DNA from 2 places in the Streptomyces decoyicus genome. Region 2 is predicted to be linked to the other one. Evidence: riboswitches for the same ligand, from Rfam matches in the RefSeq annotation. Region 2 holds a riboswitch; the other holds the start of a gene.
The links. A riboswitch is a leader RNA that binds a small molecule or an ion and turns the genes downstream of it on or off. The one in region 2 is predicted to bind glycine.
Positions count from the first base shown of each region.

Region 1: it holds a riboswitch for glycine, as region 2 does, so the genes downstream of both, gcvP (aminomethyl-transferring glycine dehydrogenase) here and gcvT (glycine cleavage system aminomethyltransferase GcvT) in region 2, are expected to answer to the same signal.

Region 1 covers NZ_CP082301.1:994,663-1,004,488, reverse strand. The annotation lists gene K7C20_RS04260 (DNA polymerase IV) at 1-1,027, shown strand, start outside; gene K7C20_RS04255 (PRC-barrel domain-containing protein) at 931-1,320, opposite strand; glycine riboswitch at 1,435-1,532, shown strand; gene gcvP (aminomethyl-transferring glycine dehydrogenase) at 1,721-4,606, shown strand; gene K7C20_RS04245 (DUF5999 family protein) at 4,691-4,885, opposite strand; gene K7C20_RS04240 (hypothetical protein) at 5,227-5,817, opposite strand; gene K7C20_RS04235 (glutamate-cysteine ligase family protein) at 6,385-7,938, shown strand; gene K7C20_RS04230 (substrate-binding and VWA domain-containing protein) at 8,018-9,805, opposite strand.
Region 2 covers NZ_CP082301.1:5,831,796-5,841,621, reverse strand. The annotation lists gene K7C20_RS25860 (ABC transporter permease) at 1-146, opposite strand, end outside; gene K7C20_RS25855 (enhanced serine sensitivity protein SseB C-terminal domain-containing protein) at 561-1,361, opposite strand; gene K7C20_RS25850 (enhanced serine sensitivity protein SseB) at 1,423-2,220, opposite strand; gene K7C20_RS25845 (AAA family ATPase) at 2,313-3,035, opposite strand; glycine riboswitch at 3,257-3,352, shown strand; glycine riboswitch at 3,353-3,470, shown strand; gene gcvT (glycine cleavage system aminomethyltransferase GcvT) at 3,504-4,631, shown strand; gene gcvH (glycine cleavage system protein GcvH) at 4,758-5,135, shown strand; gene glyA (serine hydroxymethyltransferase) at 5,234-6,493, shown strand; gene K7C20_RS25825 (L-serine ammonia-lyase) at 6,958-8,343, shown strand; gene K7C20_RS25820 (hypothetical protein) at 8,441-8,743, opposite strand; gene K7C20_RS25815 (phosphatase PAP2 family protein) at 8,926-9,681, opposite strand; gene K7C20_RS25810 (phosphatase PAP2 family protein) at 9,678-9,826, opposite strand, start outside.

The DNA.
Region 1 (9,826 bases), 4.8 Mb from region 2:
CGGCGCGAAGCTGCTGGCGAAGATCGCGTCCGAGGCGGCCAAGCCGGACGGCCTGGTGGTGATCGAGCCCGGTACCGAACGGGAGCTGCTGGGCCCGATGACGGTGCGGACGCTGCCCGGGGTGGGGCCCGCGACGGCCGAGACGCTGCGCCGGGCCGGGATCCACACCGTCGCCGAGACCGCGGAGGCCGGTGAGGCCGAGCTGGTGCGGCTGCTGGGCAAGGCGCACGGCGCGGGGCTGTATGCGATGGCGCTGGGCCGGGACGACCGGCCCGTGGTGGCCGAGCGGGATGCGAAGTCCATCTCGGTCGAGGACACCTTCGAGGTCGATCTGACCGACCGGACCCGGGTGCGCAGTGAGGTGCTGCGGCTGGCCGACCGCTGCGTCCAGCGGCTGCGGGCCGCCGGGCGGTCGGGACGGACGGTGGTCATCAAGGTGCGCAACTACGACTTCTCGACGCTGACCCGCTCCGAGACGCTCCGGGGGCCCACCGACGACCCGGCGGTGATACGGGAGGCCGCGGCGCGGCTGCTGGAGATGGTGGACACCACCGGCGGGGTGCGGCTGCTGGGTGTGGGGGTCAGCGGACTGGCCGACTTCACGCAGGAGGACCTCTTCGCCCAGGTGGCGACGGAGCGGGAGGCGGAGGAGACCGCGAAGGCCGCGGCAGCCGCGGCGGAGGCGGCCGGCGGCGGGACGGAGCCGCACGAGGCCGAGGAGGAGCGGCCGCGGCGCTGGCATCCGGGACTGGACGTGGTGCACGACGAGTACGGGGCCGGGTGGGTGCAGGGCAGTGGGGTGGGGAGGGTGACCGTACGCTTCGAAACGCCATGGTCCGCACCGGGAAGGGTGCGGACCTTTGCTGTCGAGGATCCGGCGCTGCGGCCGGGGGAGCCCCTGCCGCTGGTGCGCGGGGGGCCGGCGGACGGTCAGTCGTCCGAGCCGGCGATCCTGCCGAAGTCCTTGTCGCCGGAGCCGGGGGAGGACACCGGGTCGGAGGTCGGGGAAGAGATATCCAGTCGGTAGTGGTGATAGAGCTGAAGTTCCTGCTCAGGCGAGAGGTGACGGCCGACACCGAAGTCCGGCGCATCCTTGATCAACTTGCGGTCATAAGGAATGTGCAGGCCCTCACCGACCATCTTGCTGGGTTCCAGGGGGACGAACGCGTCCCGGCTGAAGAGTCCGGTACGCACGGCCGCCCACTCCGGTTCCCCCGTCGCGTCGTCGAGATATACCTCGTCGATCGTGCCTATTTTGGTGCCGTTACGGTCGAACGCTTTGCGGCCGATCAGGCTCCGGGGATCGATATCGGTTTGCACGGCCCCTCCAATTGGTCGCAACTGCCCTCTGACAACTACCAAACGGCACATTTCATGCCCTGGCCACTCGAAGGAGCCTTCGAGAGCGGCGCTGGTAGGCTGGCCAATGGCCGCAGACCCCGTGCGGGAGAGTCCTGTGTCGTTCGCGACCTGGGCGCCGAAGGAGCAAATCCTCCCCGGAATCTCTCAGGCACACGTACCGCATGGGTGAGGTCACTCTGGAAAGCAGGGCGGGCGACGGAAGGCACAGTGCCGGGGCCCCTCCTCACCGACGGTGAAAGCCGGGCCGCCTCGTGCGGGCCGGTGAAACTCTCAGGTTGAGATGACAGAGGGGGAGGCCGTCCGGGCACCCGCGTCGCGGTGCCCCTCGTAGGTCGCGCCGACCAGGAGGCCCCCGCAGATGACCACCAATCGCATCTCCTTGACCGAGCTGGAACGCGGCACCCCGTTCGAGCACCGTCACATCGGTCCCGACCACGAGGCGCAGGCGAAGATGCTCGCGCACGTCGGGTTCGGTTCGCTGGACGAGCTCACCGCCACCGCCGTCCCCGACGTGATCAAGAGCGCGGAGGCGCTCGGCCTGCCGCAGGCCCGTACCGAGGCCGAGGTCCTTCAGGAGCTGCACGGCCTCGCGGACCGTAACCAGGTGCTGGCGTCCATGATCGGACTCGGCTACTACGGCACGTTCACGCCGCCCGTGATCCTGCGCAACGTCATGGAGAACCCGGCCTGGTACACGGCCTACACCCCCTACCAGCCGGAGATCTCGCAGGGCCGCCTCGAGGCGCTGCTGAACTTCCAGACGATGGTCGCCGACCTGACCGGACTGCCCACCTCCGGCGCCTCGCTGCTGGACGAGGGCACCGCGGCCGCCGAGGCGATGGCGCTCTCCCGCCGGGTCGGCAAGGTCAAGCAGGGCGTCTTCCTGATCGACGCCGACTGTCTGCCGCAGACCATCGCCGTGATCCAGACCCGCGCGGAGCCCACCGGCGTCGAGGTCGTGGTCGCGGATCTGTCCGACGGCATTCCGGCCGAGATCGCCGAGCGGGGTGTCTTCGGTGTGCTGCTCCAGTACCCGGGCGCCTCCGGTGCGGTGAGTGACCCCCGCCCCGTCATCGAGCAGGCCCACGAGCTGGGCGCGATCGTCACCGTCGCCGCCGATCTGCTGGCCCTGACGCTGCTGACCTCGCCCGGTGAGCTCGGCGCGGACATCGCCGTCGGCACCACCCAGCGCTTCGGCGTCCCGATGGGCTTCGGCGGACCGCACGCCGGCTTCATGGCCGTACGCGACCAGTTCGCCCGCAGCCTCCCCGGACGTCTGGTGGGCGTCTCCGTCGACGCCGACGGCAGCAAGGCCTACCGCCTCGCGCTCCAGACCCGTGAGCAGCACATCCGCCGGGAGAAGGCCACCAGCAACATCTGCACGGCGCAGGTGCTGCTCGCCGTCATGGCCGGCATGTACGCGGTCTACCACGGGCCCGAGGGCCTGCGGACGATCGCCCGGCGCACCCACCGCTACGCCGCGGTCCTCGCCGAGGGCCTGCGGGCCGGCGGGGTGGAGATCGTCCACGACGCGTACTTCGACACGCTGACCGCGCGGGTGCCCGGCCGGGCCGCCGAGGTCGTCGCGGCCGCCCGCGAGGCCGGTGTCAACCTCCGGCAGGTCGACGCCGACCTGGTCGGCATCGCCTGCGACGAGACCACCGGGCGCGCGCAGCTGGCCGGCGTCTGGGGTGCCTTCGGTCTGCACGGCGACGTCGAGCAGCTGGACGCGGCCGCCGCGGAGACGCTGCCGCAGGCCCTGCTGCGCAGCGACGACTACCTCGCCCACCCGGTCTTCCACCAGTACCGCTCCGAGACCGCGATGCTGCGCTACCTGCGCACCCTCGCCGACAAGGACTACGCGCTGGACCGCGGCATGATCCCGCTCGGTTCCTGCACGATGAAGCTGAACGCGACCACCGAGATGGAGCCGGTCACCTGGCCCGCCTTCGGCCAGCTGCACCCGTTCGCGCCGGCCGCCCAGGCTCAGGGCTACCTCACGCTCATCCAGGAGCTGGAGGAGCGGCTGGCCACGGTCACCGGCTACGACAAGGTCTCCATCCAGCCGAACGCCGGATCGCAGGGCGAGCTGGCCGGTCTGCTGGCGGTGCGCGCCTACCACCGCGCCAACGGCGACGAGCAGCGCACCGTCTGTCTGATCCCGTCCTCCGCGCACGGCACCAACGCCGCCAGCGCGGTGATGGCCGGGATGAAGGTCGTCGTCGTCAAGACCGGCGAGGACGGCGAGGTCGACACCGACGATCTGCACGCCAAGATCGAGAAGCACCGTGACGAACTCGCGGTCCTGATGGTCACCTACCCCTCCACGCACGGAGTGTTCGAGGAGCACATCACCCAGATCTGCGCGGCGGTGCACGACGCCGGCGGTCAGGTCTACGTCGACGGCGCCAACCTCAACGCGCTGGTCGGCCTCGCCGAGCCCGGCAAGTTCGGCGGCGATGTCTCGCACCTCAACCTGCACAAGACGTTCTGCATCCCGCACGGCGGCGGTGGCCCGGGTGTCGGTCCGGTCGGCGTGCGCGCCCACCTGGCGCCGTACCTGCCCAACCACCCGCTCCAGCCCGCTGCGGGCCCCGAGACGGGTGTGGGACCGATCTCCGCGGCGCCCTGGGGCTCGGCCGGCATCCTGCCGATCTCCTGGGCGTACGTCCGCCTGATGGGCGGCGAGGGCCTCAAGCGCGCCACCCAGGTCGCGGTGCTGAGCGCCAACTACATCGCCAAGCGCCTGGAGCCGCACTACCCGGTGCTCTACACCGGCCCCGGCGGTCTGGTCGCGCACGAGTGCATCATCGACGTCCGGCCGCTGACCAAGGCGACCGGTGTGAGCATCGACGATGTGGCCAAGCGGCTCATCGACTACGGCTTCCACGCGCCGACGATGTCCTTCCCGGTGGCCGGCACGCTGATGATCGAGCCGACCGAGAGCGAGGACCTGGGCGAGCTGGACCGGTTCTGCGACGCGATGATCGCCATCCGCGCGGAGATCGAGAAGGTCGGCTCGGGGGAGTGGGACAAGGACGACAACCCGCTGCGCAACGCCCCGCACACCGCGGGCGCGCTCGGTGGCGACTGGTCGCACCCGTACACCCGCGAGGAGGCGGTCTTCCCGGCCGGCGTCGAGGCCTCGGAGAAGTACTGGCCGCCGGTCCGCCGCATCGACGGTGCCTTCGGCGACCGTAACCTCGTGTGCTCCTGCCCGCCGCTGGACGAGTACGACAACTGAGTCACCGCACCTGACTCACGGCAACATCAAGGGCCCTCGGCAGATCTGCCGGGGGCCCTGTCGTTCGTGCCGCGCGCTCGCGGGTCAGGCGGCGGCGGTGGCCCGTGCTCGGTGCGGGGCGATGACCTGCCCGTTGGGCAGCAGCTCACCGGTGTCCTCGAAGAGCAGGACGCCGTTGCAGAGCAGGCTCCAGCCCTGTTCCGGGTGGTGCGCCACAAGGTGTGCGGCCTCCCGGTCGCTGGAGTCGGCTGACGGGCATGGCGGTTGGTGCTGGCACATGGAAGTTGTCTTTCGCTGCGGAGTGGTGAACGTCGTCGTGCGGCTCGATGAGGTGTTCATGGCCGCTCCCCCGTTTCCTTCGGTCGATCCCAGTGTTGCCCCACGGACGGGATTCCGCAGGGATTTCGCAGCAGCGGTACTCACTCGATAGGGACGCGTCACCCATGCGGGCGGTTGCTCCCAATTGCACTCCTTCCCAGGAGGGTTGGGAGTGGTATCCGCGGGCTAGGCCGCCCGGGTGAGCGCGACAGAGCGCCCCGCGGCCGGAAGGGGCCGCGGGGCATGCTCGTGCGGGGTCGCGGGCGCCGGTGTCCGTGCGGGAAACGGTCCGGCGCGTCGGCTCAGGCGGGTTCGGCGAGGAGCGGGGTGGTGGGGGTGAGGCGCAGCGTCAGCCGGGGAAGCAGGTCGGCGATGCGCTGCGGACGGTGCGAGGCGATCCCCGGCGGGGCGGGCGCGAGCGGTATCAGCAGGTCAGCGGGCGTGGGCAGGCCTTCGGCACCGTCGGAGGCGATGTCGTGATGCAGCCACAGGGTGAGCATGTAAAGCTCGGGGACGGACAGCAGGCGCGGCTGGTAGGGCGTGCCGAGCGCTTCGGCCTGGGCCAGCGCCTGCTCGGTCGCGGCGACGTACGGGCCGCCGCAGAAGCGTGAGAACGTCCAGCCGTCCGCCGTGAGCATCGCCTCGGCGGTGGCCACGGCACGTTCCCCGCCGCGGACCAGGAAGCGCCAGCCGGCCAGACGGGTGTGCGGCATGCCGCCGGCCCGGCTGACGTCGTCCCAGACGTGGACGGGCAGCGGGTGGTCGGGGCTGAGCGGACCCTGATGGGCGCGCAGTGCGGCGACCGGGGCCTCGCGGACCGCGGTGGGCGAGCCGAGGGCGGCGAGAACGCTGCGCAGGGCAGGCGCGGGGGCAGGGGGAAGGTGCAGCGGCATGGTGGGTCGCCTCTCACTTCGGAGACACGGTGGAGCGTGGCAGGGTGCAAACGACGCTGTCTGCGTGCGGGTCAGAGCGTGGCCGGCCGGGGCTGCGGCCCGGCGAGGTCAGTCGCTGTGCCCCCGTGCCGGCGAGAACCCCGGGACGCTGGGCGCCAAGTCTCTGCCTCGTAAGCGGAGTTTATACGACGTATGTTCTGAAAGTGTTTCGGCTACCGGCCTTGTGGATTTCGGGCAAGGTGAAATCCAGACCGTTGTGCGAGGTGATTTCCGCCGCTTTGTGCAACGGTTTTACGGCACCACCTCGTATTGCCTCGGCAGCGCGGTAGGCCGGATCTCGTCAGTGATTCTCACCAAGGAAATGCGGTCTGCTGTCGCCAGTGAGATATGCCTTCGGGATGTGCCGGTGGCTGGCCCACTTCGAGCCTACCGGTACCGGCATGCCCCCGCGGCGTTATCGATCAGATTGCCGGGGCATCATCGACCGTAGCGTGAGCCCCGGTGGAGTCGGGGAAGGCCCCAAGCGGCCCGTGTCCGCGGGCCGTTCACTCGAGGAGGGACCCGTCGATGGGGGAGAAGGTCGCCGCGGACGGGATCGACCTGGCGGACCGGGAGCGTTATCGAAGAAAGCTTCACGAGTGTCTCGAGGGTTTGCAGAGGCTCCTGAAGGAGGAGAGGTTCGACCGGCCCAAGAACCTCATGGGCCTGGAGATCGAACTCAATCTGGCCGGCGCCGACGGGCTGCCCCGCATGATGAACTCCCAAGTTCTCGAGCGCATCGCCAGCTGTGATTTCCAGACCGAACTCGCCCGGTGCAATCTGGAGGTCAACATCCTTCCGCACCGATTGAGCGGCCGCGTCCTGGACCAGCTTGCCGAGGAACTCCGTACGGGACTCGCCTACGCCGAAAGGAAGGCACGGGAGGTCGCCGCCCGGATCGTGATGATCGGCATTCTGCCCACCCTGCACGCCACCGATCTCACCGCTGCCAGCCTCTCCGAGAACGACCGCTATGTGCTGCTCAACGACCAGATGCGGGCGGCCCGCGGCGAGGACTTCGCACTCGACATCCGGGGCGTGGAACACCTGGTCTCCCGCTCGCCCTCGATCGCACCGGAAGCCGCCTGTACCTCGGTCCAGCTGCACCTCCAGGTGACGCCGGGCCGTTTCGCCGCCGTCTGGAACGCGGCCCAGGCCATCGCCGCGGTGCAGGTGGCGGTCGGCGCCAACTCGCCCTTCCTCTTCGGCCGTGAGCTGTGGCGCGAGTCCCGGCCGCCGGTCTTCCAGCAGGCCACGGACACCCGCGTGCCCGAACTCCAGGCCCAGGGAGTGCGCCCCCGCACCTGGTTCGGCGAGCGCTGGGTCGACTCCGCATACGACCTGTTCGAGGAGAATCTGCGCTACTTCCCCCCGCTGCTGCCGGTGTGCGGACCGCAGGAGCCGCTGCGGGTCCTCGACGAGGGCGGGGCGCCCGACCTGGCCGAACTGGTGCTGCACAACGGCACGATCTACCGGTGGAACCGACCCGTCTACGCGGTCGCCGACGGTGTCGCGCACCTCAGGGTCGAGAACCGGGTGCTGCCGGCCGGCCCCACCGTCGCCGACGTCATCGCCAACACCGCCTTCTACTACGGACTGGTGCGGGCACTGGCCGAGGAGCCGCGCCCCATCTGGTCGCGTCTCCCGTTCGCCGCCGCGGCCGGCAACTTCGACACCGCCTGCCGGTACGGCATCGACGCCACCTTGGACTGGCCCCGCCCCGGACGGGCCGGCGGACTCGCCCGGATCCCGGCCGTACGGCTGGTACGCCAGGAACTGCTGCCGCTGGCGGCCCGCGGGCTGGACGCCTGGGGGGTGGAACCGGCCGATCGCGACCATTACCTCGGCATCATCGAGGAGCGCTGCCGGCGCCGGGTCAACGGCGCGTCCTGGCAGGCCGCGGCCTGCCACCACGCCCGGCGCCAGGGACTGGACCGGGAGGCCGCGCTCGCCGCGATGACCCGGCGCTACAGCGAGCTGATGCACACCGGGGAGCCGGTGCACACCTGGCCGGTCGCCTGGCCGGTCGCCGGGCGGGCCGCCGTACCGGAGCCCTGGGAGGCGGCGGCCGAGGGGGCGTAGGGCGTGTCTCAGCGGGACGGAAGAGTGCCCGGCGCGTGTCGGCGCGGCGGGCCGGGGCCCGTGAGCCACCGTCCGGGGCTCAGCGCGGCTTCTTGCCGCCCGCCGCCATGATGGCCTTGAGGATCACCTGGTGGATCTGCGACGGGTCGCTGACCTGGTGCGCCGATCCGCCGGTCGGCGCCGTGATGCGCTCCAGGGCCGCTGTGTCGGCCGCCGGGCCGATGGCGAGGGCGATCAGCGGCACCGGCCGCTGGGGGTCGGAGAGCTTCTTCAGCTTCTCGGCCAGGGCATCGAGGCCGAGGCTGCCGGCGTCGTCGTCGGCGCCGTCGGTGACGATGACCAGTGCGTTGAACTTCCCGCTCGCATACGTCGCGCAGGCTTCCTGGTACGCGGCGAGCGTGGTGTCGTAGAGGCCGGTGGCGCCGCGGAGTACCGGGGCCAGTGAGCTGAAGGCGGCGGTGAGCGTGTCGCGGTGGGTGCCGCCGGCGGGGTCCCGGTCGCCGAGGCGGCTGGTGGGGGACAGCTCCGCATAGTCCTTGGCGCCGTCCAGGAAGGTGGCGAACTTCCACAGCCCGATCTCGTCCTCGGGCGTGAAGGTGGCCAGCGCCTGGAGCAGTGAATTCTTGGTGAGGTCCATACGGGTCCGGCCGCCGCCGCCCGGGACCGGGGTGCCCATCGACGGCGAGGCGTCCACGACCGTGGTGAGCCGGGTGTTCTGCACCGTGACCGTCCACATGCCCATCAGCGCCTGGAGTTCCTCGACCGTCGGCGGGTCGGCGGGATCGGCGGAGTACGGCTGCGGATCGCGCCCGCCGGCCGCGGCGGTCACTTTCGGGTCCGCCTCGCCGTTGCCGGCCCGGAAGCCGTGCCGGCGCAGCGTGCGCTGTCCTCCGTTCTCGCCCAGCAGTGTCATGAAGCGGTTGGCGGCGCGGGTCTGCTCGGGGCTCAGCTCCGTGTCGTCGACCAGCGTGAACGGGAAGTCGAGCCGGGCCGTGCCGTCCTGCGGGTAGAACAGGTCCAGATCGGGGCCGCCGCCCGCCTTCGTGTTGTGGGTGTAGGCGGCCTGCTCCGAGAGCAGCAGCGCCTGGTTGCGGCGCGGATTGGCCTGCTCCGTTGAGGAGTTGTCGTGCGGCAGGGTGGTCAGTACCCGTCCGTCGCCGTCCGTGACCCGCTGGTAGAGGAGCTTTGCCGTCGCGGCGGTGCGGGTGTCGGCTTCGTCGCTGTCCTTGGCGTCCTTGGCGTTGGCGGCGCTGATACGGGCCAGCGCGAGCATCCCGGTGGCGCTGCGGGCCGGGTCGGCGAGGCCCAGGCGCAGTTCGTCGCCGGAGGTCGCGGTCCGGGTCAGCTTCGTCCAGGTGTAGGTCTTCTTCGGCCAGCCCATTGACGTGGCGGCCTCGGGGACGGCGCCCAGCGCGATCGGGGACGAGGCGATGGTGCCGACGGCGGTCAGCGGAGTGCCGCGCTCCGCTTCGACCCGGTCCACCCACAGGCTCGAATCCGGTATCCAGACCTGGAAGTCGGGGCTGACCGGCCGCTGCCCGAAGGCGTCGGCGATGTCATTGGCGGCGCGCGCGGTGATCCTGACGTCCAGACATCTGCCGTCGGTGCGCGTCGCGTGCTCGCGGGCCGTCTTGGCCACCGCTTCGAGCGCCGGGGCGATATCGGGCGAGGCCGCCACGTCGAGCCGCGTCGACTGGCCGTCGCACGGGCCCCCGAACGGGAGCAGACCGCTGCGCACTGCCACCACCGAGCCCGCGGCCACGGCGAGAACGAGACCGGTCGAGATGATGATGGTGCGCCGGCGAAGCCCCGGTCGGGCCCCCGTGTGCTCCGTCGGGGAGCCGTCGGGCAAGCTGTGTCGTCCCATTGCGGTAGCGCCTCTCCTTCT
Region 2 (9,826 bases):
GCCACCGCAACCTTGTCCCGCCGGAAGCGCAACCATGCGATCTGACCGAGCGAACGCCCCTCGATCTGCTTTCCTTCGACGCCCTTCAGCACCGCTTCCGGCTGCGCCTCAGCAGCCGCCCCGGTGGTCTCGATCGGTGCGGTCACAGTGCCTTTGACCCCTCTCGGCCGACGGTGGCCGGCCCCTGCCCGCCGCGGATAGCGGCCTGGTTCACATCACTGGTGCAAGTCGGTGCAAGTGGTGCAAGTGCTGCGGACATCGCGGAAGTTCGCACTATGGAGATCAGAGGCTCGCGCGACGCCGTACGGGATGACGCTCGTACAAAGGGCCGAGGCCCTGTTGTTTCCGGAGTCTTCATCCCTTTCGCGATCAGTCACCAGTCCTGACGGGGAAAGGATGCGCAACTGTGATGTGCTCCACGGCATTCCGTTATACGGACAACAGTTCGGGCTGAGCGGGGCGATCACCAGCGGGAGGGGGCCTCAACCGCCGGGCATACAGGGTGAATTCACCACAGGCCCGACGCCCGGCCGGCACGGTCGGACGTCGGAGACAGGCTGTCAGTAAGCGCGCGGGTAGCCGTAGCCGTACGACGGCGCGGGGGCCGGCTGGCCCGGCGCCTGGACGTAGCCGTCACGGTCAAAGAAGGGGCGCGCGGAGGCCCGCATCCACATGCCGACCGGGTCGTACTCGTCGTTCATCGCGACGGTGGAGACGGGCAGACCGTCCGGAACCGCGCCGATCGACTGCTGGATCATCAACCGTACCGAATCCACCGCTTGTTGGCCGGTGTCGTACAGATCCAGACCGATCGCCAGATACGGGGCACCGAGCGCGGGCTGCACCCAGGCCCGGCGCAGCGACCGCACGGCGGGCGTCCGATGGGCGTTCTGGGCCAGCAGCGCATAGAACTGCGGGATGTCGATGACCGGTTCGGAGATCCGCAGCGGACCGGCGGGCAGCCGGTCCAGACCACCGGCGATACGGCGCAGATCCAGCCAGGGGATGCCGACACCGCCGCCGGGGGCATGCGGATTCAGCCACAGGCCCCAGCGGTCGGGGAAGAGCGAGGCGGCGATCTCCGGGCCGGTGACGACTTCGTGGTCACGGTTCCAGCCGGAGGCGGCGAGCTCGGGCGCCGAGGTCACACACGGCGCATAGCCGAGGCCCTCGACCTCCATGTTTCCGTACTGCGCATCGGGCATTCCGGCCCGGCCGTGCCAGAGCAGCATCCAGACCTGGCTCGCGGCGAGCGCGTGCAGCAGTGCCTCGTAGGCGTCGTAACGGCCGGGCGCGACCTGCTGGAGCAGCTGCTCCAGCTGTCCGGCCGCCGCCGGCCCTTGATGCGCACCCGCGCTCACGTGGTCCGTCCCTTCTGTCAGCAGGGCACGTGTGGGTGCGCCCGCCCGTCATCCAACCAGCTTACGAGTGGTCCCGAGAGTAGAAGGGCCGCACACGCTCCAGCATCCAGTCGGCGACCGGGTCACCCTGGGCGAGGTCGAGCATGACGAGCTGTACGGGCCAGGGCAGCGGTACTGCGCCGAGCGCACGTCCGAGGGCTGACAGTACCGCCTCGCGGGCAGTGCCGTCGTGCAGTGCGGTGACCTCCGCCCCGATCTGCACTCCGACGAACAGTGCGGGCGTGTCGCCCTCGACGCTTGCCAGGGCACGCCGGGCAGTCAGGACAATTCCGGCGCCGGAGAACTCCAGTCCGGCGGCGGCCAGGAAATCCACCGGTTCGTCCTGCCAGTCCGGCTCGAAGAGCCGCACCCGGCCGCCGCTCGGCAGGCCGGCCGGCTCATGGCGCCCCTCCCGGCACAGTTCGGCCACCGCGGGCGGCGGCAGCGGAACGCCTATCGCGCCGTCGGGGTTGACCGCGATGCCGATGTGCGGCGGCAGCCCGCGGGCGAACTCCCGGGCCGGGGCGACGGTGAAGGACAGGTGCGAGCCGACCACCCGCAGGAACTCCTGCTCGGAGCTGTAGACCGGGACATAGGCCGCACCGCCGAGTTCGACCGTGGGCAGATCGAGGCCGCGGGCGCCGGGGCCCGCGCTCTCCGGCCCGCCGCCGTTGGGCAGCGGCACCCACACCCGGCTGCGGCCCAGTACCTCGACGATCCGGCCACCGGCCTCCGGGTGCCCGACCGACGCGGCCAGCACCTCTTCGAGCTCGTTCGCCGGCCACGCCAGCTGCGGTATCCCCTGCTCCGGAAATGTCATGCGTATCCACCCGTTCCAAACCGCGCCATCTGGCCAAAGACCCTAGACGAGAAGGCGGGAGGGGGAACCCGGGGGGCGGGGTGCGGGTCCGCTCAGTCGAAGCTGACCGTGTCCAGGGCGCTCGCCGCCCGCCGGTCGAGCAGTACCGCCGAGCTGAACCCCTTCGGCAGCCGGCCCGACTCCGCCGCGCCGACCAGCCGGCCCACCGCCCCGCGGTGCCGCGCGAAGGCGTACCCCGACACCCCGCGGCCCCGGGACTCCTGGCCGGACAGCGCCACCTCGGGCGCCACATCGAGCAGCACCAGACGCAGCCCGCGGCCGCCGCGCGCCGCGGACCGCGCGATCCAGCGGCGCACCCACGCCAGGGTGCCGCAGTCGTGCACCACCACGCTCTCGCCGGAGCGCAGCGCACGGTGCAGCGTCAGATAGTGGGCGGCCCGGACCAGCGGGCGGTAGAGGGCGTACGGCAGCCGGCGCAGTCTGCCCCGTGCCCAGCGCTCCCGGACGTCCTGCGAATCGATGCGGTGCACCGCGGCGCCGTGCGCGTCCAGCGGCGGCACGACACGGTGCATGAGGGTGCTCTTGCCGCTGCCCGGCAGCCCGGAGACCACCACCAGGTCACCGGCCGGAAACCGCAGCTCGGCGGCGCCCCGCGCCCGTCCCCCGCCCCGGAGGTCCACGATCTCGGCACCGCGCCCCGGCCGGACCACGGGCCGCGGCGGCCGCCCGGTCCGGGCCGCGACGGGCGGCGCCGCCGGCACGACGTCCGGGGGCGCGACCCCGGAAGTGGCCCCCCATGCCGCTTCGCTGTGCACCGTGATCGTCCTCCCCGTCCGGTTCTGCTCCGGTTCGAGTCCGTCCCCTACCCGCAGAGTGTCAAGAAAAGGTAATGCCCATCAAGGAGATTGTCCGATCTGCCCATGTCACGGGCCGGGCGGCGGCCGGGACTCCTGTATCCGGCGATCCCGTGCAATGATGTGGCCGCCACGTGCACCAGCGCAGCTACTCGTGCACGGCCAACTCCATACCGGCCGCTTGAACCCGCGCGGGAGAGTCCCCGGCCGCCATGGCGGGGCGCCGAAGGAGCAAGTCCTCCCTTGAATCTCTCAGGCCCCTATACCGCGCGGGCGAGGCAGATCTGAAAAGCGAGCCACTGCCCGGCCTACGGGGCGGCTCCACCCAAGGTGCAAACCGGGTCCGTTCGCGCGATCCCGGTGAACCTCTCAGGTTCCGATGACAGATGGGGAGAACGTCTTGTCACCCATGCCTGGGAGCCCAGAACCATGACAGATGCCCCCCGCCGTACCGCCCTGGACGCCACCCATCGCGCGCTCGGTGCCACCATGACCGACTTCGCCGGCTGGGACATGCCGCTCCGCTACAGCAGCGAGCGTGACGAACATGTCGCCGTCCGCACCCGCGCCGGCCTCTTCGACCTCTCCCACATGGGCGAGATCACCGTCACCGGCCCGCAGGCGGCCGACCTCCTCGACTACGCCCTGGTCGGCAACATCGGCGGCGTCAAGACCGGCCGCGCCCGCTACACCATGATCTGCGAGGCCGAGGGCGGCATCCTCGACGACCTGATCGTCTACCGCCTGGCCGACCAGGAGTACATGGTCGTCGCCAACGCCTCCAACGCCCAGGTGGTGCTGGACGCGCTCACCGCGCGCGCGGGCGGCTTCGACGCCGCGATCCGCGACGACCGCGACGCCTACGCACTGCTCGCGGTGCAGGGCCCGGAGTCCCCCGCGATCCTCAAGGCGCTCACCGACGCCGATCTGGACGGGCTCAAGTACTACGCGGGACTGCCCGGCACGGTCGCCGGTGTCGAGGCACTGATCGCCCGTACCGGATACACCGGTGAGGACGGCTTCGAGCTGTTCGTCCGGCCGGCCGACGCGGTCGCCCTCTGGGAGGCGCTCACCGAGGCGGGCAAGGACGCCGGTCTGGTGCCCTGCGGTCTGTCCTGCCGCGACACGCTGCGTCTGGAGGCCGGTATGCCGCTGTACGGGCATGAGCTGACCACCGCGACGACACCGTTCGACGCGGGCCTGGGCCGGGTCGTGAAGTTCGAGAAGACCTCCAACGGCGGTGACTTCGTGGGCCGCGACGCGCTGGCGGCGGCCGCCGGGCGCGCCGAGACCCAGCCGCCTCGCAAGCTGGTCGGCCTGGTCGCCGGGGGCCGCCGGGTCCCGCGTGCCGGGTACCCCGTCGTCACGGCCGACGGCACGGTCATCGGTGAGGTCACGTCCGGGGCGCCGTCCCCGACGCTCGGCAAGCCGATCGCCATCGCCTATGTCGACGCCGCCTACGCCACACCGGGTACCGAGGGTGTCTGTGTGGACATCCGTGGAAGCCATGAGCCGTACGAGGTCACCGCTCTGCCGTTCTACAAGCGGCAGAAGTAACGGTCCATCCGCGGCGGACCCGGGCAGCGGTGCGCCCGCGCGTCTCACTGTGCAAGACCCTCCCCCTGGCCGTGCCAGGGGCGACCCCCTTCACGATCACACCCTCGCGTACAGGAGAATCGAGCCATGAGCAACCCCCAGCAGCTGCGCTACAGCAAGGAGCACGAGTGGCTGTCGGGCGCCGAGGAAGGCGTCTCGACGGTCGGCATCACCGAGCACGCGGCCAACGCGCTCGGCGACGTCGTCTACGTGCAGCTCCCCGAGGTCGGTGCCACGGTCGCGGCGGGCGAGACCTGCGGCGAGCTGGAGTCGACCAAGTCGGTCAGCGATCTCTACTCGCCCGTCGACGGTGAGATCACCGAGATCAACGAGGATGTCGTCAACGACCCCTCGCTGGTGAACTCCGCCCCGTTCGAGGGCGGTTGGCTGTTCAAGGTGAAGATCAGCGGCGAGCCGGGCGAACTGCTCTCGGCCGACGAGTACGCCGCCTTCATCACCGGCTGAGCCACCCGGCTCCCCCCGACCGCCACCGCCCGCGTGACAGCTCCCCCGGACTCCGCCCAGGGGACCCCCTCGCGCCCCTGACTCCCCAGGAAAGACTCATGTCGCTTCTGAACAGCTCCCTCCATGAGCTCGACCCCGACGTCGCCGCCGCCGTCGACGCCGAACTCCACCGCCAGCAGTCCACCCTCGAAATGATCGCGTCGGAGAACTTCGCCCCCGTCGCCGTCATGGAGGCCCAGGGCTCCGTCCTCACCAACAAGTACGCCGAGGGCTACCCCGGCCGCCGCTACTACGGCGGCTGCGAGCACGTCGACGTCGTCGAACAGATCGCCATCGACCGCATCAAGGCGCTCTTCGGCGCCGAGGCCGCCAACGTCCAGCCGCACTCCGGCGCACAGGCCAACGCCGCCGCCATGTTCGCCCTCATCAAGCCGGGCGACACCATCCTGGGCCTCAACCTCGCCCACGGCGGCCACCTCACCCACGGCATGAAGATCAACTTCTCCGGCAAGCTCTACAACGTGGTGCCCTACCACGTCGACGAGAAGTCGAACCTGGTCGACATGGAAGAGGTCGAGCGCCTCGCCAAGGAGCACCGCCCGAAGCTGATCGTCGCCGGCTGGTCCGCCTACCCGCGCCAGCTCGACTTCGCCGAGTTCCGCCGGATCGCGGACGAGGTCGGCGCCTACCTGATGGTCGACATGGCGCACTTCGCCGGCCTGGTCGCCGCGGGTCTGCACCCCTCCCCCGTGCCGCACGCCCACGTCGTCACCACCACCACGCACAAGACCCTCGGCGGTCCGCGCGGCGGCGTGATCCTCTCCACCCAGGAACTCGCCAAGAAGATCAACTCGGCGGTCTTCCCGGGTCAGCAGGGCGGCCCCCTGGAGCACGTCATCGCGGCGAAGGCGGTGTCCTTCAAGGTCGCGGCGTCCGACGACTTCAAGGAGCGCCAGCAGCGCACCCTGGACGGCGCCCGCATCCTCGCCGAGCGCCTCATCCAGCCCGACGTGACCGAGGTCGGCGTGTCCGTGCTGTCCGGCGGCACCGACGTGCACCTGGTCCTGGTCGACCTGCGCAACAGCGAGCTCGACGGGCAGCAGGCCGAGGACCGCCTCCACGAGGTCGGCATCACCGTCAACCGCAACGCCATCCCGAACGACCCCCGGCCCCCGATGGTCACCTCCGGCCTGCGCATCGGCACCCCCGCGCTGGCCACCCGCGGCTTCCAGGCCGAGGACTTCCGCGAGGTCGCCGACATCATCGCCCAGGCCCTCAAGCCCGCCTATGACGCCGAAGCCCTCAAGGCCCGCGTCACGGCGCTCGCGGACAAGTTCCCGCTGTACCCGTCCCTGTGACACGTCTCATGCAGTGACCTTCCTGGCCGTCGGCGACCGGCGGCCAGGAAGGGAACGAGCCGGTGAGCCCGGGGCGCCCGGTCCCGGGCTCGCTGTCCGCGTGCCCGTTCTTCTCCCCGCTTCCGCGCCGTCACGGCGCACTCCGGTGTGGTCGCCCGTGCATGGCCGACGCGGCGGAGGGCAGCAGACCTTCCACGGGGAGGCGGCCTTGCGGCCGGGCCCCGCTCCGGCGGATCAGAGCCGGACCGGCCTCCTCGACAGGCCGGGACCCGTGCGCCGCCCGGCACCGCCCCGGCGCCGTATCCACACCGGCACCGAGCGTTACCCGCGGCGCCGGGAACCCGACGGTTTCCGTCCGGCGGCAGCCGACCGGGTCCGCGTTACGCTCGAACAACGGCGCAGAAACGTACCTCCTGCCCCATTGCTCCACCGTCCACCACGAGCAGACAAGGGAGTCAGCCTCCGTGGCCATCTCCGTCTTCGACCTCTTCTCCATCGGCATCGGCCCCTCCAGCTCCCACACCGTCGGCCCGATGCGCGCCGCCCGGATGTTCGTCGGACGCCTCAAGAAGGACGGCCTGCTCGCCCAGACGGTCAGCGTCCGCGCCGAACTCTTCGGCTCCCTGGGCGCCACCGGCCACGGCCACGGCACCCCCAAGGCCGTCCTCCTCGGCCTCGAAGGCCACTCCCCCCGCACCGTGGACGTCGAATCCGCCGACGACGAGGTCGAGCGCATCCGCACCACCAAGCGCCTGCGCCTGCTCGGGGCGGAAATAGGCACCACCCATGAGATCGACTTCGACGAAGCCACCGAACTCATCCTCCACCGCCGCCGCGCCCTGCCCTACCACGCCAACGGCATGACGCTCTTCGCCTATGACGCCGCCGGCGCGCCCCTGCTGGAGAAGACCTACTACTCGGTCGGCGGCGGCTTCGTCATCGACGAGGACGCGGTGGCCGGCGAGAACCCGATCGTCCCCGACGACACCGCCCTGACCCACCCCTTCCGCACCGGCGACGAACTCCTGCGCCTCTCCCACGACACCGGCCTGTCCATCTCCGCCCTCATGCTGGAGAACGAGAAGGCCTGGCGCACCGAGGACGAGATCCGCGCCGGACTGCTGGAGATCTGGCAGGTCATGCAGGCCTGCGTCACCCGCGGCATGTCCCGCGAGGGCATCCTGCCGGGCGGCCTCAAGGTCCGCCGCCGCGCCGCCCACTCCGCCCGCCAGCTGCGCTCGGAGGGCGACGCCACCGCCCACGCCATGGAGTGGACCACCCTCTACGCGATGGCCGTGAACGAGGAGAACGCCGCGGGCGGGCGCGTGGTGACCGCACCCACCAACGGCGCGGCCGGCATCATCCCCGCCGTCCTGCACTACTACATCAACTTCGTGCCCGGCGCCGACGAGGACGGCATCGTCCGCTTCCTGCTCGCGGCCGGTGCGATCGGCATGCTCTTCAAGGAGAACGCCTCCATCTCCGGCGCCGAGGTCGGCTGCCAGGGCGAGGTGGGCTCCGCCTGCTCGATGGCCGCCGGCGGCCTCGCCGAGGTCCTGGGCGGCTCGCCCGAGCAGGTCGAGAACGCCGCCGAGATCGGCATGGAACACAACCTCGGCCTGACCTGCGACCCCGTCGGCGGCCTCGTGCAGATCCCCTGCATCGAGCGCAACGGCATGGCCGCCGTCAAGGCCGTCACCGCCGCCCGCATGGCCCTGCGCGGCGACGGCCGCCACCATGTCTCCCTCGACAAGGTCATCAAGACCATGAAGGACACCGGCGCCGACATGAGCGTCAAGTACAAGGAGACGGCGCGGGGCGGTCTGGCCGTCAACATCATCGAGTGCTGAGGAAGGGGCGGAGGGCGATGTCCGGAAGGGCGCCCTCCGCCCGCCGGGAGTGAGCCGTCGGGCCGGGTGCACGGGCAGGCGGGACCGCCGGTCCGGGCTATCTGCCGATCTCCCAGGCGAAGGGCGGGAGTTCGCGGGCCCGCGAGTAGATCTCCAGGGCCTGGCTCGTGGGGACGAAGGGGTGGACGCGGGCGCCTTCGAGGCCGGCCAGCAGACGGGCGCAGTGGTGGACGCAGCCGGCGACCTCCCTGCCCTGGCGGTCGACGAGAGTGGCGGCCTCCCGCGGCCCCTCGCAGGGGGTCGGGTCCTTGGCGGCGGCGGCCGCGCAGCGGCGGGGGGCGGGCGCGGCGGTCCCGTCGGCTGACGGGCGCGGCGGTGAAGCGTCGAGCGGCTGGTTCATCGGTGGTCCCCCTGGTGGTGCGGCGGTACGTGCCGTGAGCGGCGCCGGTGGCCGAATCGCTCCCGTCGTCACGGCACCTCAGGACAGTGCTGCTCGGCGCGGGACGCGTCCATGCCCGCCTTGGGGAAGACCTGATCCGATCGTCAGCTGTTCATGGGAATGCGCATATGCGGGGATGGGCACTATGGGGCTCTCGCCGGCCCGCATCGGGAGCGGCCCCGGCGGGGGAAGGCGAACGGCTCCAGGAGCAGTGCGAGGGCCAGCAGGGTCGCCGCCAGGAGCCAGCCCCCGAGGACATCGCCGGGCCAGTGGAGGCGCAGGGCGACACGGGTGAGGCCGACTCCGACGGCCCAGAGGGCGAGCACCACGTACCAGGTGCGGGCGACGGAAGGCCGGGCCCGTTGGGCGATGCCCCAGGCCAGGATTCCGGCCGCCAGCGCCGAGGTGGTGGCATGGCCGGAGGGGAACGCGTAGCCGGAGGCGCGCCCGGCCCAGTCGACGGCGGGCGGGCGGGGGCGGGCTAGCAGCTCCATCAGGCCGTAACGGATCGCCTGGCCGACGGCGAGCACGACGAGGGTGCAGATCACCGCGCGGAGCCGGCCCGCCGCGTCCCGGCCGGCCAGCAGGCCGGCGAGTACTGCCAGCAGATAGGGGACCGGCCCGGTTCCGGTGGCGGTCAGCGCACCGGCCATGGAGCGCAGCGGCTCCCCGTGGTGGGCGGCGGCCCAGCGGAGGGCCGCCCGTTCGGGAGCGACCGGGGCTCCGTGCCGTACGGACACGGTGACCGCCAGGGCGGCGAAGAGCGCGGCGCAGACCGCGGCGAGGACGAGAAGCGGGGCCGTACGGGGGCGCCGCCGCGGCCCGGCGCGCGAAACCGGCTCCGAGCCCGGCCGTGACGGCCGCGGCCGCGGGCCCGGTCCCGGCTCGGACGCCGTCACCGTGCGGCCACCAGCGGGCGCAGCCGGGTGGCGCGGATCCGGTCGACGGCGGGGGCCGCGCGGCGGGCGAGCGGGGTGAGTCCCCGGGCGACGAGGGCGCCGACGATCAGGCCGGCGGCGACGTCGTGCGGGTAGTGGGCGCCGA